DNA from 2 places in the Marinobacter albus genome. Region 2 is predicted to be linked to the other one. Evidence: riboswitches for the same ligand, from Rfam matches in the RefSeq annotation. Region 2 holds a riboswitch; the other holds the start of a gene.

Region 1 (11,219 bases), 370 kb from region 2:
CGAACCCGTTCGTATAACACGCATTCGTATAATTCCAGTTTTAGCCGCCTGTCTGATTTCATAAACCGCCATTAAACCAGTACGTTACCAGAACCTATAACGGCTACCGCCGGAGTTATACGCCCCTCGCAACGCACGAACCCTTGCGTTTCAGGGCGTATAATTCCAGACCTTCAAATCCACTACCTTAACCGTATCAGAGAGTTACAGGTTTTGCGCGAGAGTTCGCCGGACTTTTGCGAACGCGTTCGTATAACTCCGGCCGTTCGGGCGGGCTTACCACTCCAGCTGAGCCCCGGTCTGGTACTCGATCACCCGGGTCTCGAAGAAGTTCTTTTCCTTGCGCAGGGTGGCCTGCTCATCCAGCCAGGGTGATACATTCCTCGCGCCCGGGAACGGCTCGTCCAGGCCCACGGTGCGGGCGCGGCGGTTGGCCACGAAGCGGAACTGTTCGCTGTGGTACTCGGCAGAGTAGCCGAGGATCGGGTCGCGCAGGATGTAGTTGGCGTAGTTGGTTTCGGCGGCTTCGGATTCGTTCCACATCTCGCGCACGGCTTTCGGGTCGAAGCGGATGTTTTCCTCCTCCACGATCTGGTTCACCACTTTCAGGCCGAAGGAGAAGTGCATGGCTTCATCCCGCAGGATGTACTGCAGCTGTTCACCGGTACCGCGCATGAGGCCGCGGCGCTGCAGGGCGAAGATGGGGCTAAAGCCGTTGTAGAACCAGGTGCCTTCGAACACCGCCGCGAAGAATAGGTAGGACATGATGAATTCCTGCAGGTCATCCCTGTTGCGCAGGTTCATGTCCGGGCGCATGGCCGCGTCCAGCCGGCGGTTGGCGATCTGGATCTTGCCGTTGATGGCTGGCACCACCCGGTAGCGGTTATAGATCTCGCTCTGGTCCAGGTTCAGGGTTTCGATGCAGTGCTGGTAGGCCCAGGTGTGCATGGCCTCTTCGTACACCTGCCGGGCCTGGTAGATCTGGAGTTCCGGCGCGCTCATCTTCTCCATCACCGCCAGGCCGATGTTGCGCATGGCCAGGATGTCGGAGGTGGTGAGGTAGGCCAGCACGTTCTCGTACACGTGCTTTTCCGGCGCGGTCAGCCGGTGGTGGTAGTCGTGAACGTCCTGGGCCATGTTCACGTCCAGCGGGGTCCAGTGGTTCTTGTTGGCGTTCATGAAGTATTCCCAGGCCCAGGGATACTTGAACGGGGCGAGCTGGTTGATGTCCGTCTCGCCGTTGACCACGCGCTTGTCGTCCGCGTTGACCGGCGCCGGTGCGTTGGGGTTGGCGCCGGCATGAGCGGCCGGCGTGCTGGTGGTTGCTGGTTCGTCGTCCCAGTCGAGCATGGTCTGTGCCTCTTAAATTGAAAGTAAGTGGTTACTGACAAGCTTCGCAGTCAGGGTCGTCGATGCTGCATACCTGGGGCTGGGGTGCCATAGAAGGCGCTGATACGGGCGCGGTTTTCTCGGCCCCGGTGGCACCCAGCGAGCGCAGGTAATAGGTGGTTTTCAGGCCCCTCTCCCACGCCAGCTGGTACAGGGCATCCAGCTTCTTGCCGCTGGGTTCGGCCATGTACAGGTTCAGGCTCTGGGCCTGGTCCAGCCATTTCTGGCGGCGGGCGGCGGCTTCCACCAGCCAGCGGGCGTCAATCTCGAACGCGGTGGCGTAGCGGGCCTTGAGTTCGGCCGGGATGCGGTCGATCTGCTGCACCGAGCCGTCGAAGTATTTCAGATCGTTGACCATCACGTTGTCCCACAGGCCCTCGACCTTGAGGTCGCGGACCAGCGACGGATTCACCACCGTGAACTCGCCCGAGAGGTTCGATTTCACGAACAGGTTCTGGTACGCCGGCTCGATGGACTGGGACACGCCCACGATGTTGGAGATGGTCGCCGTGGGCGCGATGGCCATCACGTTGCTGTTGCGCATGCCGTGTTGGGCGATCAGCTCGCGCACCGGGGTCCAGTCCAGGCGGGCGCTGGTATCCACGGACAGGTCCCCTTCCCGGCGGGCCTGTTTCAGCAGGCTGATGGAATCGATGGGCAGAATGCCCTGCTGCCACAGTGAACCTTCGTAGCTCTCATAGGCACCTCGCTCACCCGCCAGCGTGGCGGAGGCACGGATGGCGAAGTAGCTGAGCTGCTCCATGGCGACGTCGGCAAAGGCCACCGCTTCCGGGCTGGTATAGGGCAGGCCCAGCTGGTAGAGCGCGTCCTGAAAGCCCATCAGGCCCAGGCCCACCGGCCGATGCTTGAGGTTGGAGTTCTTCGCCTGGGGCACCGCGTAGTAGTTGATGTCGATGACGTTATCGAGCATACGCACGGCGGTGGTCACCGTGCGCTCCAGCCGCTGCACGTCCAGCTCTCCGTTCTCGATGTGGGCGGCCAGGTTCACCGAGCCCAGGTTGCACACGGCAATCTCGTCCGCACTGGTGTTCAGGGTGATCTCGGTACACAGGTTGGAGCTGTGCACCACGCCCTTATGCTGCTGGGGCGAGCGCAGGTTGCAGGGGTCCTTGAAGGTGATCCAGGGGTGGCCGGTCTCGAACAGCACGGTCAGCATCTTGCGCCAGAGCTGCTTGGCGGGAAGTGTCTTGAACAGCCTGATTTCGCCCTGCTCCGCCAGCGCCTCGTAATGCTCGTAGCGCTCCCGGAACTCGTTACCGTAGAGGTCGTGCAGGTCCGGCACGTCGCTGGGAGAGAACAGGGTCCAGTCCCGGTCCTCGCGCATGCGCTCAATCAGCAGGTCCGGTACCCAGTTGGCGGTGTTCATGTCGTGGGTGCGGCGGCGTTCGTCACCGGTGTTCTTGCGCAGTTCCAGGAATTCCTCGATGTCCAGGTGCCAGCTTTCCAGATAGGCGCACACCGCGCCCTTGCGTTTGCCCCCCTGGTTCACGGCCACGGCGGTGTCGTTGACCACTTTCAGGAACGGCACCACACCCTGGCTCTGGCCGTTGGTGCCTTTGATGTGAGCCCCGAGGGAGCGCACCGGAGTCCAGTCGTTGCCCAGGCCACCGGCCCATTTCGAGAGCATGGCGTTGTCGCGAATAGCCCCGTAGATATCTTCGAGGTCATCTCCCACGGTGGTCAGGTAGCAGGAGGACAGCTGGGAATGCCGGGTGCCGCTGTTGAACAGCGTGGGCGTGCTGGCCATGTAATCGAACGAGGACAAAAGATTGTAGAACTCGATGGCGCGGGTGTTCGGGTCATCCTCGCGCAGCGCCAGGCCCATGGCCACGCGCATGAAGAACACTTGCGGCAGTTCCAGGCGGGCCTTGTTCCAGTGCAGGAAGTAACGGTCGTACAGGGTCTGCAGGCCAAGGAAGCCGAACTGCCGGTCCCGCTCCGGTTTCAGGGCGGTGCCCAGGCGCTCCAGATCAAAGGCCGCCAGCGCTTCGTCCAGCAGCTCGTAGCGGATGCCGGCGGCGATGAAGGCTCTCAGGGCCTGTGGATAAATTTCCGCCAGTGGCAGCTCTGTGGACAAGTTCAGGGCCGAGGCGTTCTCCAGCCGTAGCTGCTCCAGCAACAGCCGGGCGGTGACGGCGCTGTAGTCCGGCTCCTGTTCGATGCGCCCGCGGGCGGTCATCACCAGCGCCGACAGCACATCTTCCTCGGCAATGCCGTCGTACAGGTTGGTCAGGGCGTCCTCTACCAGGGAGTCGCCATCGATGCCGTCCAGGCCGGTAGCCGCCTGCTCCACCTGCAGTTTCATGCGGCCCAGGTCCAGCGGGGCGATCTCGCCACCGGCTTTTTTCACGGTCAGGTGCGGGTGGGCTTCCATCGGATGATGGTGGGCACGCTGCCGGGCGTGGTCTTCCCGGTAGAGCACGTAGGCGCGGGCGACTTTCTGTTCCTCGGCCCGCATCAGCGCCAGCTCCACCTGGTCCTGGATGTCTTCGATGTGAACCTTGCCGCCGGCTTTCAGGCGCCGGCCGATGGCCTGGATAACCTGCTCGGTGACCCGGTGCACGGCGTCGTTGATGCGGGCCGAGCCGGCGGCCTTGTCGCCTTCCACCGCCAGAAATGCCTTGGTCACGGCGACGGTTATCTTGGACGGATTGAAACCCACGAGGGTGCCGTTGCGTTTGATGACCTGCAGGGATTCGGTTTCAGTTGGGGCGGACGGCTGGGGTGCAGCCAGGGCAGAGGTGGACATGTCTGTACTCCTGAATACGCGTTGGGTTCCTTTCACCTTCGCGTACGCAGGGGCGCACCTTGCCCGGGGGACGGGCAGGCACTACCGATCTGCTCACCTTAAGACGCGAAGGTGCAGTTGTATCCCTGGCAGGTCTTCGGACTCAGGAGCATGAATCGTTCGATTCGGCCTCGCGTGGCGACTTCCCGGCTTGCGCCAGTGTCTTCATGCCACGCTCGTTCTCCAATACCGCTGCGCGTCAGTTCCGGATTCTCACCGGATTCCCGATACCGAGATGCTCAAAAAAACAACATCTGGTAGTTAACCAAGGATGAAAACACTATATACACGATATTCAGACGGAACAAGGCGGGGCAACAAAAAAGGCCCCCGAAGGGGCCAAACACGTGACAGACTCTGTACTGAACGTCAGTGGCTGATCATCCAGGGCCGCATGGAGGGGAACATTTTCTTCCCGTCGGCGGTGTAGAACAGCATCGACTTGCCAGGCTTCGGGGAACCACAACCGCAACTGCGGCTGTGTTCCTGGTCGTGGGCCCGGCGGTCAGCGGTGGAAAACACCGGCTCATGCCGGGATTTTTCGTTCCGGTCCTGGGCCGCCCGGTTGGCCGGGTCCATGGCCGCAATGTGCGGTGGCAACACAATCACTCGGGGCGACAACACCTTGCAGGTGGGGCATTCCGCCGGCTTGGCGGCGTCGTCCATGGTGGCAAGTGTGTTGAACAGGCCGTGCTCGCGGCACTTGTAGTCATACACGGGCATGGCGGTTACTCCTTATCTTTCGACAGGGGTACGTCCATGCCGCCACTGACTTTCTTCTGGGGGCCATCGGCCGACGGGTTGATGTCGAAGTCGAAGATGCCGGTTGGCAGCCAGAGCGTGGCGCAGGCGTTCGGGATATCCACCACGCCGCTGATGTGGCCTTCCACCGGCGCACAGCCGAGGATCGCGTAGGCCTGGGCCTTGGTGTAACCGAACTTGGTCATGTACTCGATGGCGTTCAGGCAGGCCTGGCGGTAGGCCACGTGCACGTCGAGGTAATGCTGGCCGCCGTCTTCGTCCACCGAGATGCCTTCGAAGATCACGTAGTCGTCGTAGCGGGGCTTGATAGGGCTGGGCTTGAACACCGGGTTCTTGATGCCGTATTTCTTGACGCCGTCCTTGATCAGGTTCACCCGCAGGTGGATCCAGCCGGCCATCTCGATGGCGCCACAGAAGGTGATCTCACCGTCGCCCTGGCTGAAGTGCAGGTCGCCCACGGAGAGGCCCGCGCCGTCCACGTACACCGGGAAGTACACCTTGGAACCCCGGGACAGATCCTTGATGTCGCAGTTACCGCCGTGCTCACGGGGCGGTACGGTCCGGGCGGCTTCCGCGCCGGCGGCCTTGGCCTGTTCGCCGCGCATCTGGCCCATGTGGGCGGTCTCGCCGTAGGGCAGGGTGGCCAGCTCGGGCACCCGCTCCGGGTCGGTGGCCACCAGGCCGGCTTCCCGCTTGTTCCAGGTTTCCAGCAGTTCCTTGGAGGGCAGGCAGCCGATCAGGCCCGGGTGAATCAGGCCCGCGAATTCCACATTCGGAATGTGGCGGGATTTGGTGAACATGCCGTTGAAGTCCCAGATGGATTTCTGGGCCTCCGGGAAGTGTTCGGTCAGGAAGCCACCGCCGTTCTGCTTGGAAAAGAAGCCGTTGAAGCCCCACTGGCTCTCTTCGAAGGTGCCGATATCGAGAATGTCCACTTCCAGCAGGTCGCCGGGCTCCGCGCCCTCAACCCCGATCGGGCCAGACAGGAAGTGCACCTGGCTGAGGTCCACATCTCGCACGTCGTCGGCGCTGTCGTCGTTCTTGATCTGGCCGCCGGTCCAGTCGTAGCACTCGACGATGAAATCGTCGCCGGGTTTGACGGTGGCCACCAGCGGAATGTCCGGGTGCCAGCGGTTGTGGATTTTGTCGTTCTCATAGGCCGACTTGTTCAGATCAATCTTGATTATGGTTTCAGCCATAACGGGCGCTCCTTGGTCTTGGCTTACACGTTTAGGTAACGGCTTTACTATCCGAAATCCGGTGCCGGGGAGGTATTCGCGAAATGCCCCCGGTACCTACGTCATTCGACGTATTGGTGAACCGTGACGGCCCTGCCCTCCAGCGAAGCCTCGAACCGGTGACAGTGCGGATAGGTCAGCAACGCCCGGGCCAGCGCCGGCTCCAGACGCTGGCGAAATACTCGCAGCAACTCCCGGGCGCCATAGCGGGCGTCGTAGCCGCGGCAGAGTTCGGTGCGCAGTTCCGGCGACAGGCTCAGCTCCGCGTGTTTTTTCGACAGGCGGCGATTGAGGCCCGCCAGCTCGATGTCCAGCAGGGCCTCCAGCCAGTTCTCGGTCAGAGGATTGAAGGTGAGGATCTGGTCGATCCGATTGAGGAATTCCGGGTCAAAGTGGCGGCGCAAGGCGGCATCGCGAATACCCTCGCCGTTGCCGGGCGATAACCCGAGCCAGCGCCGCCAGCCCCGCCGGTAACGCTGTTCGTACGCCTCGGCCTCCAGGGCCCCGGCGTTGCTGGTCATGAAAATCAGGGTGTTGCGGAAATCGATCTCGCGGTTACCGGAGGGAAACACCAGCCGGCCGGTGTCCAGCACGTTGAGCAGGGTGCGGACCACTTCCTTGCTGGCCTTTTCAATCTCATCGAACAGCACAATGCCGGGTTTGCTGAACGAGCCCTGCACCTTGTCCAGGTCGAACAGGCTGTGGCCTTCCTTGCTGCCCACATACCCCGGCGGTGCACCGGTGAGCGCGGCGGCGTAATGCTCCTGGGCCAGAGTGTTCATGTCGATGCGACACAAACCATCGCGGCTGCTGTGAATGGCCTCGGCGATCAGGCGCACGGTTTCGGTCTTGCCGACGCCGGTGGGCCCCAGGAACAGGTGCACCGCCAGCGGCCGGTTGTCCTCGCCGATGTCGGCCTTCACCCGCACCAGCATGGCTTCCATGGCGGTGAGGGCGTGGTCCTGGCCGACGATGTTGTCCCGAAGGCGGGCCATCACGGCCACTGGCTCGAAGCGGAACCGGGAAACACGAACCGGGCCTGAAGGGGCCCGGTTCTTTACTATGGACTCCCGGTTGGCTTCCAGCCGTTCGTTGATAAACGGCATCAGTGCCTCCCGGGCTCAGGCCCCTGCGGATTTTTCCTTGCCGTTGAACGGCAGCTCCCCGACCGGGCACTCGGCGGTACCGACGGTCTTGCGGGTCATCGCCTCCACGTTTTCCTGCGCCTTCTGGGCATCCATCACCCAGGTGCGGTAGAACTCGAACGGGCAGTCGGCCACGCCCTTGTCACCGTCACCGGAGGCATGCACGCCGGTGTAGCCCCGGTGCAGCAGCTTGAACAGGTGGTTCTGGGACTGGTCGTTGGTACGGGCGTCGCGGATCTGGCTCACCGAGAGCTGGGCGTACTGAACACCCATGTCCTCCTCGCCGCACTCACCGAGGGTGCGGCCGTCAAAGCCGATGAGTGCCGAGTGGCCGAAGTAGGAATACACGCCGTCAAAACCGGAGGCGTTGGCCACGGCCACGTAGCAGTTGTTGGCCCAGGCCATGCTCTTGGCCATCATGATCTGCTGTTCCTTGGCCGGGTACATGTAGCCCTGGCAGCGCACGATCAGCTCCGCGCCCTTCATGGCGCAGTCGCGCCAGATTTCCGGGTAGTTGCCGTCGTCGCAGATGATCAGGCTGATCTTCATGCCCTTGGGGCCCTCGGTGACGTAGGTGGTGTCGCCGGGATACCAGCCCTCGATGGGGCACCAGGGAATGCACTTTCGGTATTTCTGGACGATCTCGCCCTCGTTGTTGATCAGCACCAGGGTATTGTAGGGCGCCTTTTTCGGGTGTTCCTCGTGGCGCTCGCCGGTCAGGGAGAACACCCCCCAGGTGTTGGCCTCGCGACAGGCGGCGGAAAAGATGGCGGTCTCGTCGCCGGGCACGGTGGCCGCGGTTTCCATCATCTCGTCGTTGTCGTACATGATGCCCATGGTGCTGTATTCCGGGAACACCACCAGGTCCATGCCCGGCAGGCCCACCTTCATGCCCTTGATCATGTCCGCGATCTGGCGGGCGTTGGCTAGCACATCGTCCCTGGTGTGCAGCCGGGGCATCTTGTAGTTCACCACCGCCACGCCGACGGTGTCGTTGCTGCTGGAAATATCACCGTGTCTCATTACTCTACTCCTCGTTACACCGCCAGATAGCTGGCAATCTTGTCCTGGTCCGCTTCCGCCCGGCTCTCTTCGTGCACGATGGCGCCCTTCTCGATCACCAGAATCCGGTCGGCCGCATCCATCACGAAGCTCAATACCTGCTCCGACACCACAATCGACAGGCCCCGCTCATCGCGGATGCGCCGCAGGGTCTGGGCGATGTCCTTGATGATGTTGGGCTGGATGCCCTCGGTGGGTTCGTCGAGCAGCAGCACCTTGGGGCGGGTAGCCAGGGCGCGTGCGATGGCCAGCTGTTGCTGCTGGCCGCCGGACAGGTTGCCTCCCCGGCGGTTCTGCATTTCCTTGAGCACCGGGAACAGCTCGTACAGGTCCTCCGGCACCTTCTTCTCGCCCACCGCGGCCAGACCGGTCTCGATGTTTTCCCGCACTGTCAGGGTGGGAAAGATCATCCGCCCCTGGGGTACGAAACCGATACCGGCGCGCACCCGCTGGAAGCTCTTCAGGCTGGACAGATCGGTACCGTCCAGGCTGACTTCGCCGCCCCTGGTGGGCGTCATCCCCACCAGGGATTTCATCAGCGTGGTCTTGCCCATACCGTTGCGGCCGACCACGGCCACGATTTCATTCTTTGCCACATCGAGGTTCAGGTCGTCGATGATGGTGCTTTGGCCATAGGCCACCGAATGATGTTTTACGCTCAGCATGATCAGTGCCCCAGGTAGACTTCGATGACTTTCGGGTCCGATTTCACGTGCTCGATGGACCCTTCCGAGAGAACCTTGCCCTGATGCATGACGGTGACCCGGTCGGCGATGTCGCCGACAAACTGCATGTCATGCTCGATCACCAGCACCGTGTGATCCTTGGTGATCACCTTGAGCAGCTCGGCGGTTTTCTTGCGCTCGGCCACGGACATGCCGGCCACCGGCTCATCCAACATCAGCAGGTCCGGCTTCTGGATCAGCAGCATGCCAATCTCCAGCCACTGCTTCTGGCCGTGGCTGAGGGACGCCGCCGGCTCGTTCAGGGCATCGGTAAGAAAGATGGTCGCTGCCACCTCTTCCACCGCCTCGATCACCGCCGGATCGCGCTTGAACGCCAGCGCCCCGCCGACGCTGTGGCCCTTTGGAAATGACAGCTCCAGGTTCTCGAACACGGTCAGGTCCTCGAACACCGAGGGGGTCTGGAATTTCCGACCCACGCCGGAATGGACAATCTGGTGCTCCTTGAGCCTGGTGAGCTCCTTGCCGGCAAACTTGATGGACCCGGAGGTAGCCTTCGTCTTGCCGCAGATCAGGTCCAGCACCGTGGTCTTGCCGGCACCGTTGGGGCCGATGATGACCCGGATTTCCTTGGGATCGAGGTAGAACGAGAGGTCATCCACTGCCTTGAAGCCGTCGAAGGACACGGTGAGACCTTCCACCGCCAGCAGGAAATCACTGTTCTTGGATTTGGCTGCGTTCATCAGGATTTCTCCGGGCTGTAGTGTTCAATCATCGGGTCGTATTCGCGCGCTTCCTTCGCCTCAACCGCGGGCTTGCGCGCCTCGGGGGTCGGCTCGGGCTCGGATACCGGCTGGGCCTCGGCCTTGGGCTTGCGCTTCAACAGGCGCTCTTCAAGCGGCATCACGTAGCTCTGGTAGAGCCCGGCCAGACCGTTCGGGAACGCCAGCACCACACCGATGAACAGGGCACCCATGGCGAACGGCCAGAGTTCCGGGAAGGATTCCGAGAAGCCACTCTTGGCGGCGTTCACCAGCAGCGCGCCGTAGACCGCACCGAGGATCGACAACCGGCCGCCGAGGGCGCAGAAGATCACCATCTCGATGGAGGCGACGATGCCGATGAACGACGGCGACATGAAGCCGACGATCAGGGTGAACAAGGCGCCACCGATGCCGGCAAAGGCCGCCGCCAGGCAGAACACGAAGATCTTGAAGGCGGCGACGTCGTAGCCGGAGAAACGCACCCGGTTTTCCTGGGCGTTCATGGCCACCAGGATGCGGCCGAGCTTGCGGTTCTGGACGAACCGGGCCACGAACAGGCACAGGAAGAGCATCGCCACGCAGACGAAGTACAGGGTGGTCCGGGCGGCATCGGTCCGGATGTCCCAGCCCATCAGGGTCTGCAGGTCGGTGATGCCGTTCACGCCACCGGTGTAGCCCTGCTGGCCGATGATCAGGATGGTCAGGATGGCCGCAATGGCCTGGGTGATGATGGCGAAGTACACGCCGCCCACCCGCCGGGTGAACATGGCGAAGCCAATGACGAAGGCCAGCAGCATGGGCACCCCGATCACCGCCAGCAGGGTGAAGGAGAAGCTGTGGAACGGTTCCCAGAACCACGGCAGCTCGGTGAGCTGGTTCCAATCCATGAAGTCCGGAATACCCGGGGTGGACTGGATGGCCGTGGCCTCCGGCGTGGAGGCCTCCAGCTTTAGGAACATCGCCATGCAGTAGCCGCCGAGGCCGAAAAACACGCCCTGGCCCAGGCTGAGGATGCCGGCCTTGCCCCAGCACATCACCAGGCCGATGGCCACGAAGGCGTAGGTCAGGTACTTGCCCACCATGTTCAGGCGGAAGGGGTCAAGCGCCAGCGGCAGAATGACCACCAGCAGCGCGGCCAGCGCGAGGTAATACAGCCCCTCGCGGGAGGTAAACCAGTTCACTATCGATGGTGTTTTAGACGGTGTTTTCATGACGAGCTCCTAGCGACGAACCTTGAGGGCCATCAGGCCTTCGGGGCGCAACATGAGAATGCCCACGACCACCAGCAGGGTGAGAACCTTGGCCATGGAACCACTCAGGAAGAACTCCATGGTGGACTGGGCCTGGGAAATGCCGAAGGCGGAGAC
Region 2 (11,219 bases):
GTAGCGGAATCGAAGGAATTTCTGGGCGTTGCTTACCACCTGGAAGGCATCTTTCAGGTGGCTGCGCTCGAACGGTGACAGGTCCTCCGGTCGCACGTTGTTGTCCGGCTCACGGCCCTCCTCGATGGCGAGGGCCTGGTGGCGGATCCGGACGATGGCGATGAACTCCAGGGCATCGCGCAGGTTACCAAGGTCGTCGTCGAGGATGAGCTTGGTCTTGCCAATCGCCTTGAGCCGCTCGAAGGAATTCTGGGCCCGGGACCCGCAGGCCAGGGCATGAACCCGGATCAGGTCAGACAGCGGAGCAGTACCCCGACGCTTGAGGTTGAAGGTCTTGCGCTGCTGGCCACCTTCCTCCAGCACAAAGCTTCGGAAGAACCCGATCGGCGGCGTCCGGTTCAGGGCATTGCGGGCCAGCATGGTCAGGAAACGCTGGCTGTTGCTGGCCTTCTCGGCCACCAGGGTCTTGAGTTCTTCGGCAAAGTCGGTCTTGCCATAGATACCGTCCAGGTCGAAGAAAATATTGCTGTTCAGCAGGGCCTCGGCCTTGGGATTCTCAATCCAGTCGGTGAAATACTGTTTCCACACGCTGAGGGGTTGGCGCCATTTCTGGTTGGTGGCCATGATGTCGCCGGTACAGTAGCTGTAGCCGCACTCGGCCAGGCCATCGCTGACGAATTTGGCCAGGGCCCGGAAGTAATCGTCGTGCTCATCCGGCACGAAGCTGTCGTCCAGGATCATGGCGTTGTCCTGGTCGGTCACCACCAGCTGTTCGTCCCGGGCCATGGAACCGAGGGCCATGAAACAGTAGGGAACCGGGGGCGGTCCAAGTTTCTCTTCCCCCAGCTCCAGAAGGCGCTGGGTGAAACTGCGTCCGATGCCGGCCATGGCACTGCCGACCATGTGCGAGTTGGCGTCTTCGTTGACCATGCGGACGAAGCTGTCGGGCACATCCCGGCTGACCTTTTTCAGGCCGGCCACATCCTGCTGGTGGTAGATGTTGCTCACCAGGTACAGGCTGCTCTGGCTCTCGTACTTGACGATGTCGGCCAGGGCGATCACCCCGCGGACCTCTCTCTTGTCCATCACCGGCAGGTGGTGCACGTTGTTGTGCAGCATGGTGAGCATGGCCTCGAAGATGAAGGCGCTGGCGCGGATGGTGATCAGGTCTTCGGACATGATTTCACAGACGGGGGTTTCCGAAGGCAGGGCTTCGGTCACCGCGCGGGTTCGGAGGTCGCGATCGGTAATGATGCCTTTGAGACGCGGGTGATCGCCGTGGTCTTCCATTAACAGCAGGGCGGAAACGCCGTGGTCGGTCATGATCCGGGCCGCTTCCTGCAGGCGTACGGTGCACGGGGCGGAAATCGGCTCCCGGGAGATCAGCCGGGTCACCCGGGAGGTCATCAGTTCGTTGGACTTCTCCCGGCGGGACAGGGCCGAGCGCAGGCGTGATTTATCCTCGACCTCCACGAAATCGGCGAAGTTGTCATCGGCTTCGAACAGGAACCGAAAGGTTTCTTCCGGGATTCGATAGACCAGGGTGTCTTCCAGGGCTTTGGCCGGAAAGCGGACCTTCTGATGCATCAACAGGCCAAACTGGCCGAAGATGTCGCCCTCGGTGATGCGATTGTAGAGTTCGCCGGAACGCCGGAAAATCTCCACGGCCCCACTGCGAATGTAGTACAGCCAGTGATTGGGGCTGCCGAACTCGAGAATGGGGCTCCCGGCGCGAAAGTATTCCACCTCAATGCTGGACACAACCCGGTCCAGCAATTCCTCGGACATCTCGTCAAAGGGCGGAAAGTTGGCGAGGTGATTGCGAATGTCGATGAGCTCGGCCTGCATGACGCTCCCTGATAACTGGCTAAGGCAATGGTTTGGTTATCGAATATAGCAGGGGGGGCAAACAGTAACCATCCGGTAAAACGTCTGGTTTTGAAACCGGGCTCCGTGACATGATTTCGCGAACGATGACCGATGCTTCGAAGGAATCCGCAGTATGAACACAGGAACGCAGGCGACGGACCACACTCTAGTATTGGGAGGAATCCGGTCCGGCAAGACCGCCCTGGCGGAAACCGTGGCGACGGCCTGGGACCGGGTCACCTATGTCGCGACAGCGACCGCCGGCGACGACGAAATGGCCGCCCGGATCGACCGTCACCGGGCCGGTCGCCCCGGGCACTGGGGGTTGATTGAAGAACCGTTGCACCTGGGTGAGGTCCTGCAGGCCCAGGCGCGGTCAACGCACCCGCCCGGGCTGCTGATCGATTGCATGAGCCTGTGGGTCAGTAACCTGATGTTTGCCGGTGAAGAGGTGTTCGCCGCCGAGCGTGCCCGGTTTCTGAACAGCCTGGCCAATTACCCCGGTCCGGTCGCGATCGTCAGTAACGAGGTCGGGTTGGGCACGATTGGCATGGACCCGCTGACCCGACGTTTTGCCGACGAGCTGGGTTGGCTGAACCAGGCGTTGGCCGCCCGCTGTCACCGTGTGGTGCTGTCGCTGGCCGGTTTGCCCCAGATCCTGAAAGGGTCCGGATTCTAGCCGCCGTGGCGAAGCAGGCTCCGTAACAGTCCGTGCTCGCTCCGGTCGAACCGGATCAGGCTTCGGCAGGCGTAGGGGACGGCAAAACCCGCGAATGAGCGCGACAGCGGAATGTGCAGGACATCTGCGAGCAACATTCGGATCACGCCGCCGTGACAAACCACCAGAATCCGCTGGCCGGCCAGCCGGCGTTGCCAGAGCGCTCCGGCGCGGGTCACTCGCCGGTAGAACGCGTCAATGGGCTCGCCTTCGGGCGGGGTAATGGCCGTCGGATCGTCCCAGAACGCGCTCAGCTGGTCGCCGTATTCGGTCAGGATCTGCTGCGAGGTCCGGCCTTCCCAGGCGCCAAAGCTCACTTCCCGCAGATCCGGCTCCACGAAGAGCGGCAGGTTTCGGGTATCGGCAACTTCCTCGGCGAACTGGCGGCAGCGTTGCAGGGGGGAGGTCAGTACCGCGTCCCAGCAGTCGCTGTCGGAGATGGCAGCGCGCATCTGTTTCCAGCCGGTCTCACTCAGGGGATCGTCCTGGCTGCCACGAAACATGGGGCCGCCCTCGGGTTCCCCGTGGCGGATCAGGTCGAGGAACGAGGTGTCGGCGGTTGGCTGCTGACTGTCCCGGGTCATGATCTAGCTCCTGTCACTGACGCCGGCATCGGCAAAGCTGGCCATGCCGTTGTGGAGGGCGCAGGCGGAACGCAGCAGAGGAACTGCCACCGCCGCGCCACTGCCTTCCCCCAGGCGCATCCCGAGCGATAGCAGGGGCGAGGACGCCAGCGCATCGAGGACCCGACGATGGCCGGGCTCGGCGGATTGGTGTCCGAAATACAGCCACTGGCCGAGTTCCGGTTGTTGACGGACCGCCACCAACGCTGCGACAGAGACAATGTAGCCGTCAATCAACACCGGAATCCGGCGGCCCGCGGCTCCCAGGATTGCGCCGGCTATGGCCGCAATTTCCAGTCCCCCCAGCGACGCGAGAGCGCCCATTGGCGACTGGTCCTCGCCGTGCCGACCCAGCGCCCGTTTGATGACCTCCGCCTTGTGACAGACGCCCCGGGCATCGAGGCCGGTACCGGGCCCGGATAGCGCATCCGGATTCTGACCCAGCAGGCAGCAGGCCAGCGCCGTGGCTGCGGTGGTGTTGCCAATGCCCATATCCCCGGCGATGAACAGTTGGGCTCCTGCCTCGGCCGCCCGCTGGGCGGCGTGGTCCCCTGCCGTCAGGGCCGCGCCGACCTCGCTTTCGGTCATGGCCGGTTCCTGGGCCAGGTTCCCTGTTTGCGGCCTGATGGTCGCGTCCACCACACCGCTGAGTCCGTCTGGCACCTCACCCACGGTTCCCAGGTTGACCACCTCCAGTGACGCGCCAAGGTGCCGTGCCATAACGCTGATCGCGGCGCCGCCATGGGCAAAGTTGGCAATCATCTGGGCCGTCACCGCTTGCGGGAAGGCAGAAATGCCCTCCGCACAGACACCGTGGTCACCGGCAAAGACGGCGATGTGAACCCGGTCGACGGCCGGCGTTGCGGTTGCCTGCTGGCCGCTCAAGGTAATCGCGATCTGCTCCAGCGTGCCGAGGGAGCCGGGCGGTTTGGTCAGCACAGACTGCCTCTGGCGGGCCTGTTCGCGGCAATGTTCGTCGGTTCGGGGCAGAGGCCGGGTCCAGCAGTCGGGCAGGGTCATGGCATGATTCCAGTCGGGTGAGACAGGCGCCCGATACTCCACCGAGGCTGAAACGGTGTCAAGGTTGGCTTTGGGTCGAGTAGACTGTCGCTCCTGACGGAACCTGAGAGCTATGGAGCCCTATTTTTGGACGGTGTGTTGGAATCGGTGGCGGTGTGTGCTGTAGCGCTGGTGCTGGATCGGTGGCTGGGTGAGCCCCGGCGCTGGCACCCGGTGGTCGGCTTTGGGCAACTCGCCGGCTGGATTGAGCATCAGGTCAACCGGTCCCGGCCGGCGGGCATTGGCCGGGGTGTCCTGGCGGTGCTGGCTCTGGTGGTTCCCGTTACCCTGGCGCTCTGGTTGCTGGTCGGGATGCTGTCGCCAGCCTTTTTGCTGGTCCTGGAAGTTCTCACGCTCTGGTTGGCGTTGTCGTTGCGTGGTCTCGCCGAGCACGGTCTGGCCGTCGCCCGCCCGCTGGCCGGACACCGGCTGGACGAGGCTCGCACACAGGTGGCCCGGATTGTCAGCCGGGATGCGGCCGCGCTGGATGAACGCGGGGTGGCGGCTGCCGCCACCGAATCGATGCTCGAGAATGGGGCGGATGCGGTGTTTGCCAGTCTGTTCTGGTTTCTCGTGGCCGGGGTACCCGGGGTTGTGCTGCACCGGATGATCAATACCCTTGATGCCATGTGGGGCTATCGGACCCCCCGATTTTGCCGGTTCGGCCGCTGCGCCGCCCGACTGGACGATGCCATGAACTGGGTGCCCGCCCGGTTGACGGCACTGACCTACGCCTGCCTTGGCAACACCCGCCGCGCCTGGCGCTGCTGGCGTACCCAGGCGCCGCTCTGGGACAGTCCGAACGCCGGACCGGTCATGGCTGCCGGTGCGGGTGCTCTGGGTGTCCGGCTGGGTGGCCCCGCGCCCTATGCCACCGGAATCAAGGATCGCCCGTGGCTGGGCAGCGGCGCCGAGCCAGAGGCCGGAACCATTCGTGATGCCATCCGATTGGTTCATCTTGGTGTCGGGCTCTGGCTTGCTGCCCTGGTTGTGCTGGTTGGCGCCCGGGAGGTGCTGTGGTGACCGACCCGTCTCGATTAGCCCATGGCGGCCGGCTCACCGAGGCTGCCCGGCGCTGGAACCGACCGGTCGATCAGTGGCTGGACCTGTCCACCGGCATCAATCCGCTGGGCTGGCCGGTGCCGGACATTCCCGCGTCGGTCTGGCAGCGTCTGCCGGAGGACAACGACGATCTGGAGGCTGTGGTTCGGGACTGGTGCGGCGCGCCCGCGACATCAGTCTGTGTCCCGGTACCCGGCAGTCAGGCCGCGATACAGGCCTTACCCCGCCTGCGTCGGGCCTGCCGGGTCGGTGTGCCTGAGCCCGGTTACGCTGAACACGCCCACTGCTGGGCCTCTGCGGGCCACGTCGTGGTGCCGGTAACCGATGCCGATCTGGCGGCCGGTGATGACTGGCTTGATGCGCTCGATGTGGTCGTCTGGATCAACCCCAATAATCCGACCGGACGACGCCTTGAACGCGACCGGCTCCTGGGCTGGCTGGCGCGTCTGCAGGCGCGGGGGGGCTGGCTCGTTGTCGACGAGGCGTTCCTGACCGCGGGGGACAGTGCCAGTCTTGCCGCCGTGTCAGGCCAGCCCGGGCTGGTGGTTCTCAAGTCCCTTGGCAAGTTTTTCGGCCTGGCGGGGGTGCGTGCCGGTGCGGTCCTGACCGACGCCGCCATCGGCGAGGGGCTCAGGGTTGTGACTGGCCCATGGGCGCTCAGCGGACCTGCCCGCTTCCTGATGGCTCGGGCGCTGCAGGACACCCGTTGGCAAGACAGCGCCGAAAGCCACCTGCGTGGGGCATCGCAGCGCCTGGGCGAACTTCTGGCCGGACTGGGCCTGCCCGGCACCCAGGGTACGCTCCTGTTCCGATACCTCCCGCATCCCGGAGCCGGTCACCTGCACGCGGAGCTGGCCCGGCAAGGCATTCTGGTGCGGCATTTCGACCGACCGGCGGCGCTTCGGCTTGGTCTCCCGGGGCCCGAATCGGACTGGCAAAGACTTGCCCGGGGTCTCGAGGGCATGTCATTTGTCATTGACCAGTGAGTGACCGATTGCTAGCCTTGCCGCTCGTTTTCAGGTGCCCCGATGCGATGTTTTGCCGACATCGCAGGGGTGAAACGGGAAGCCGGTGAGAGTCCGGCGCTGCCCCCGCAACGGTATGTGAGTTAACGGTGATCGAGTGCGCCACTGTGCCCAGGCATGGGAAGGCGATCACCGCAGTGCGCTTGGCCGCACCGCTCATAAGCCCGGAGACCGGCCTGTCTACACACCAGACGTTGCGGAGGGCGACGGCGGTGGGTGAACTGCCTCCCGGGCCCGTGACTACTCTTACCCACCCGCCAGACCTGCCCCGCGCAACACGACAAGAATCCCCCGCACGGGTGCGTGCGGCGTGTGAGTGAGTATGGTTATGAGTTTCCTGAAAGACAGTCTGCCCAACGTCGGGGCTGGCGTTATCCTGAGTTCCCTGCCCCTGGTTTCCGGTCTTGCAATGGCCGAACAGTCCTCCGTTTCCGGCGATGCCACCGAGCTTGATCCGATTGTTGTTACCGCCACCCTCGGCCCGCGAACCGTGGGTGAAAGCCTGTCGTCAGTGACCGTGCTGGATGAAGACACCGTCGAAAAGCAGGCTCCGAATGAGTTTGCGGACCTGCTCCGGGGCCAGCCGGGTGTGACGGTGGTCTCCAACGGGGCGTTCGGCAAGAACACCAGTGTGTATACCCGCGGTACCTCCAATGATTCCACGGTGCTGCTGCTCGATGGCATCCGGATCCGGTCGGCAACCAGCGGCGGTGCGCCCTGGCAGTTCGTGCCCAAGGAGCTGATTGAGCGGGTCGAGATTGTGCGGGGCCCCCGCAGCAGTCTTTACGGTGCGGATGCGGTTGGCGGTGTGATCCAGGCCTTTACCCTGAGGCCGGAAGCGGGCCCGCGCGGCTGGGTTGAAGCCGGTGGTGGCAGTTTTGATACCCGCAAAGGGGCGGCGGGCGTAAGCCTGGGCGATGGTGTCACCAGTTTCAGTGTGAGCGGCGTACACAAGAACACCGACGGTACCGAACTGATCGAAGGTGGCGAGGATCGCGGTTTCCGCAACAGTGCGGGTGTCGCCCGCCTGAGCCATACGCTGCCCAATGGCGGCGAAGCCGGAGTGTCGGTGTTCGAATCCCGGGGCAACACCGAGTTTGAGGGCGGAAACACCGATTTCACGCTCCGGGCGGTTGGTTTTTCCCTGGACACGCCGCTGAGCGACTACTGGCGCACCCGCATTGACCTGAACGAGGCACGGGACGAGCAGGAAACCGCGAACGATGCCTTCGCCGATTCGGTATTCAACACCCGCACCCGCACCGCGCGCTGGGAAAATACCTTCACCCGCGACGTGCATGAGCTGGTCCTAGGCAGCGAGCTCTCCTCGGATGAGGTCAAATCGAGCACGGGCTTCGACGAAAACAGCCGGAACAACGCCGCGCTCTTCGGTCAGCTGCGCCTGAATTTCGGGCCGACCGACGTCCAGGTCAGTCTGCGTGGCGACGACAACGAAGCCTATGGGCGGGAGGAAACCGGCGGGGTCGCCCTCGGGCACGCGTTCGACCGTTCGCACCGGATTCGGGTCAGTTACGGCACCTCGTTCCGTGCGCCCACGTTCAATGATCTCTATTACCCCCTGGAAACCTACTCCTTCGGCGGCTCCTACGCCGGTAATCCCGACCTGAAACCCGAGGAAAGCAGCGCCGTGGAGTTGGGCTTCAGCGGGCGCTATCCGGACTGGTTCTGGGACGTGGCGGCGTATCAACTGGACATTGATAACCTGATTGCGCTCTCCGACGATGGCGCGGGCAATCTACGCCCGGAAAACGTGAACGAGGCGGAGATCCGCGGCCTGGAGCTGGGGGCCGGTTTCGAACGGGGCGGCTGGCGGACTCATCTGGCGCTGACACTGACCGATGCCCGCGATGCCGGCACCGACAATCGGCTGCGCCGTCGCAGTGGGCAGGGCGCACGACTGGACATCGATCGTGATATCAACACCTGGACCCTCGGCGGCACCCTGGTGGCCGAGGGCTACCGTTACGACGATGCGGCCAACACCAAGCGGCTGCCGGGCTATGGCACACTGGACCTGCGCGCGATCTGGCGCTTTGCACCGGACTGGACCGGCAAGCTGAGTGTTACCGACGTGTTCGACCGGACCTACGCGACCGCCGAGCGTTTCGATGGCCGCCAGTACCTGTCGGCTGGCCGAACCGCGATGGCGTCGATACGGTATGAGCTTTGATCCGGACCGGATGACAACATGGCCGCTGGCCAGACTCGATAGGTGAAACCATACATGCTGACCATCAGGTGGTTCAGGGTAACGACACTGGCGCTGCTGGCGTGGCTAATGCCCGCGCTTACCAGCGCCGAGGTCTGCGCCGTGGACGACACCGGTCGCCGGATCTGTCTGCCCGAGCCGGCCCAGCGCATTGCCGCCCTGTCTCCGGGGGCGACGGAACTGGTGTGGGCGGCAGGCGCCGGTGACCAGGTGGTGGCTGTGGTGGCCTACAGCGATTACCCGGAAATGGCGAAAACGGTGCCGTCCGTGGGCAGTCATACCCGGCTCGACCTTGAGGCCCTGATCAGCCTGCGGCCGGACCTGGTGATTGGCTGGGTGACGGGCAATCCGGGCGAACAGCTGGATGCACTGGACGACCTCGGCCTGCCGGTCTTTGCGATCGAGCCTCGAACGTTCGAAGGCGTCTCGTCGGCCATCGAGCGACTGGCGGTGCTGGCCGGCACCGAGTCCACGGGGTTTGCCGAAGCAGACGCCTTCCGGAAGGGCATGGCCAGCCTGCGCACCCGCTTTCAACAGGCATCGCCGGTTCCGGTGTTTTATCAGGTCTGGGATGAGCCACTGATGTCGGTCAATGACCAGCACCTGATCGGCAAGGTGATCACCCTGTGCGGCGGTCGCAATGTTTTTGGCGACCTCGACCGGCTGGTGCCACGGATCAGCACCGAAGCGGTGCTGGCGGCCAACCCGGAAGCCATACTGGCCGGTGGAATGGGGGAGGAGAACCGCCACTGGCTGACGCGCTGGGCCGGTTTTCCCGAGTTACGCGCCACCGCACAGGGCAACCTGTTCTTCGTGCCGCCCTCCCTGATTCAGCGGCCAACACCGCGTATGCTGGAGGGCAGCCGTCTGTTCTGTGAGAAACTGGAGACTGCCCGTGCCCGTCGGTAGCCTTCGGGAGCCCCGGCCATGACCCGCTCGGTCTCACGTCCGCTGTGGTTGCTGGCCCTGGCCGGGCTGGCAGCCATCGGTCTGTCGGTCAGCGTCGGCAGTGTCGGCGTCGGGCTGTCGGACCTTCTGGCCGTGCTAGCCGGCCAGGGCACCGACCTGCAGCAAACGCTGATTCTTGATCTTCGCCTGCCGCGGACCCTGGCGGCCTTCGCCACCGGCGGGCTGCTGGCCGTGGCCGGTGCCCTGATGCAGGTGCTCCTGCGCAATCCGCTGGCGGACCCCTATGTACTGGGATTGTCCGGGGGGGCTGCCGTCGGCGCCTTGCTGGCCATGCTGGCCGGAGTGGGCGGCATGCTGGTGTCCGGTTCCGCCTTTGCCGGCGCCCTGCTCGCGACCTTCCTGGTCTTCGGCCTCGCCCACGGGACCGGAAGCTGGACACCGTCCCGGTTGTTGCTGACCGGGGTGGTGGTAGCGGCCGGCTGGGGTGCGATCATTACGCTGATTCTCGCCGTCAGTCCGGCCCAGCGACTGCCGGGCATGCTGTACTGGCTCATGGGGGATGTGTCTTACGCGCGCTCTCCCGCCCCGGCATTGCTGCTCTTGCTGGGCGCCTGTTTCCTGGTGGTGCCGCTGGGGCGGAGCCTGAATGTGCTGGCTCGTGGCCCCCTTCAGGCGGCCGTGCTTGGCGTGTCGGTGCGTCCGCTGGAGTGGTTGGTATACATTGTCGCGAGCCTGTTGACGGCGACTGCAGTGACCACCGCCGGCAGTATCGGCTTCGTGGGTCTCGTGGTGCCGCACATGCTTCGCCTCGTGTTCGGCAATGACCAGCGCCTGATCCTGCCAGCCTGTGCCCTGGCCGGCGGCACGCTGCTGGTGCTGGCGGATACCCTGGCCCGGGTGGTGATTGCCCCCGAGCAGCTGCCGGTGGGGGTAATCACCGCGCTGCTTGGGGTGCCCACTTTCCTGTATCTGCTTTACCGGAGCCGCTGATGAGAGCCCTGCACACCCGCGAGCTGGTGATCGATATTCCGGATCGGGCCGATGGCAGCCCGCTCGGGTTGACCGTCGCTCCCGGGCAGATGTGGGGCGTGCTCGGGCCGAACGGCGCCGGCAAGACCACCTTGCTCCACACCCTCGCTGGCCTGCGTCCCCCGCGCCATGGCCAGGTGTACCTGGGGGATCAGCCGCTGGCGGATCTGAGGCGCAGGCTGGTGTCGCAACAGCTGGGGTTGGTGTTCCAGGAACGCCAGGACGGCTTTCCGGCCACCGTGCTGGAGACGTCGCTGATCGGTCGGCATCCCTGGCTGTCGCCCTGGCAGATGGAGAGCGGTGAGGACCTGGCCAGCGCCCGGGCTGCCCTCGAGCAACTGGATGTCGGTCATCTCGCCGACCGGCTGGTCAATACCCTGTCCGGCGGTGAGCGCCAGCGCGTGGCCATTGCCACAGTGCTGACCCAGAATCCGTCCCTGTGGCTGCTGGATGAGCCCACCAACCATCTTGACCTGCACCACCAGGTGGCGGTGATGCAGTTGCTGAAATCGCTCGCCAGCGCCGGCCGTGCGGTGTTCATGTGTTTGCACGACCTGAACCTGGCGGCCCGCTGGTGTGACCATATCCTGTTGTTGTACCCCAGTGGCGACGCCTGCTGGGGCCCGGCCGACCACATGCTGGTGCCCGAGGCCCTGGAAAGCCTCTACGGCCAGAAACTGATTACCGTGGAGGCC

What was found. Region 2 has a riboswitch for cobalamin ahead of QQF73_RS13260 (TonB-dependent receptor domain-containing protein). Riboswitches for the same ligand answer to the same signal wherever they lie in the genome.
Region 1: another riboswitch for cobalamin. It lies ahead of QQF73_RS11630 (ribonucleoside-diphosphate reductase subunit alpha); the one in region 2 lies ahead of QQF73_RS13260 (TonB-dependent receptor domain-containing protein).

What each region holds. Positions count from the first base shown of each region.
Region 1 is NZ_JASSQD010000002.1:3,181-14,399, forward strand. Features, by position in the region: gene QQF73_RS11625 (ribonucleotide-diphosphate reductase subunit beta) at 277-1,350, opposite strand; gene QQF73_RS11630 (ribonucleoside-diphosphate reductase subunit alpha) at 1,382-4,159, opposite strand; cobalamin riboswitch at 4,270-4,483, opposite strand; gene QQF73_RS11635 (zinc ribbon domain-containing protein) at 4,568-4,921, opposite strand; gene fmdA (formamidase) at 4,927-6,159, opposite strand; gene QQF73_RS11645 (AAA family ATPase) at 6,261-7,304, opposite strand; gene QQF73_RS11650 (aliphatic amidase) at 7,320-8,366, opposite strand; gene urtE (urea ABC transporter ATP-binding subunit UrtE) at 8,381-9,070, opposite strand; gene urtD (urea ABC transporter ATP-binding protein UrtD) at 9,073-9,831, opposite strand; gene urtC (urea ABC transporter permease subunit UrtC) at 9,831-11,063, opposite strand; gene urtB (urea ABC transporter permease subunit UrtB) at 11,073-11,219, opposite strand, start outside.
Region 2 is NZ_JASSQD010000002.1:375,023-386,241, forward strand. Features, by position in the region: gene QQF73_RS13230 (DUF294 nucleotidyltransferase-like domain-containing protein) at 1-1,848, opposite strand, end outside; gene cobU (bifunctional adenosylcobinamide kinase/adenosylcobinamide-phosphate guanylyltransferase) at 2,003-2,548, shown strand; gene QQF73_RS13240 (histidine phosphatase family protein) at 2,545-3,171, opposite strand; gene cobT (nicotinate-nucleotide--dimethylbenzimidazole phosphoribosyltransferase) at 3,175-4,230, opposite strand; gene cbiB (adenosylcobinamide-phosphate synthase CbiB) at 4,357-5,292, shown strand; gene cobD (threonine-phosphate decarboxylase CobD) at 5,289-6,317, shown strand; cobalamin riboswitch at 6,333-6,550, shown strand; gene QQF73_RS13260 (TonB-dependent receptor domain-containing protein) at 6,685-8,547, shown strand; gene QQF73_RS13265 (cobalamin-binding protein) at 8,602-9,495, shown strand; gene QQF73_RS13270 (FecCD family ABC transporter permease) at 9,514-10,485, shown strand; gene QQF73_RS13275 (ABC transporter ATP-binding protein) at 10,485-11,219, shown strand, end outside.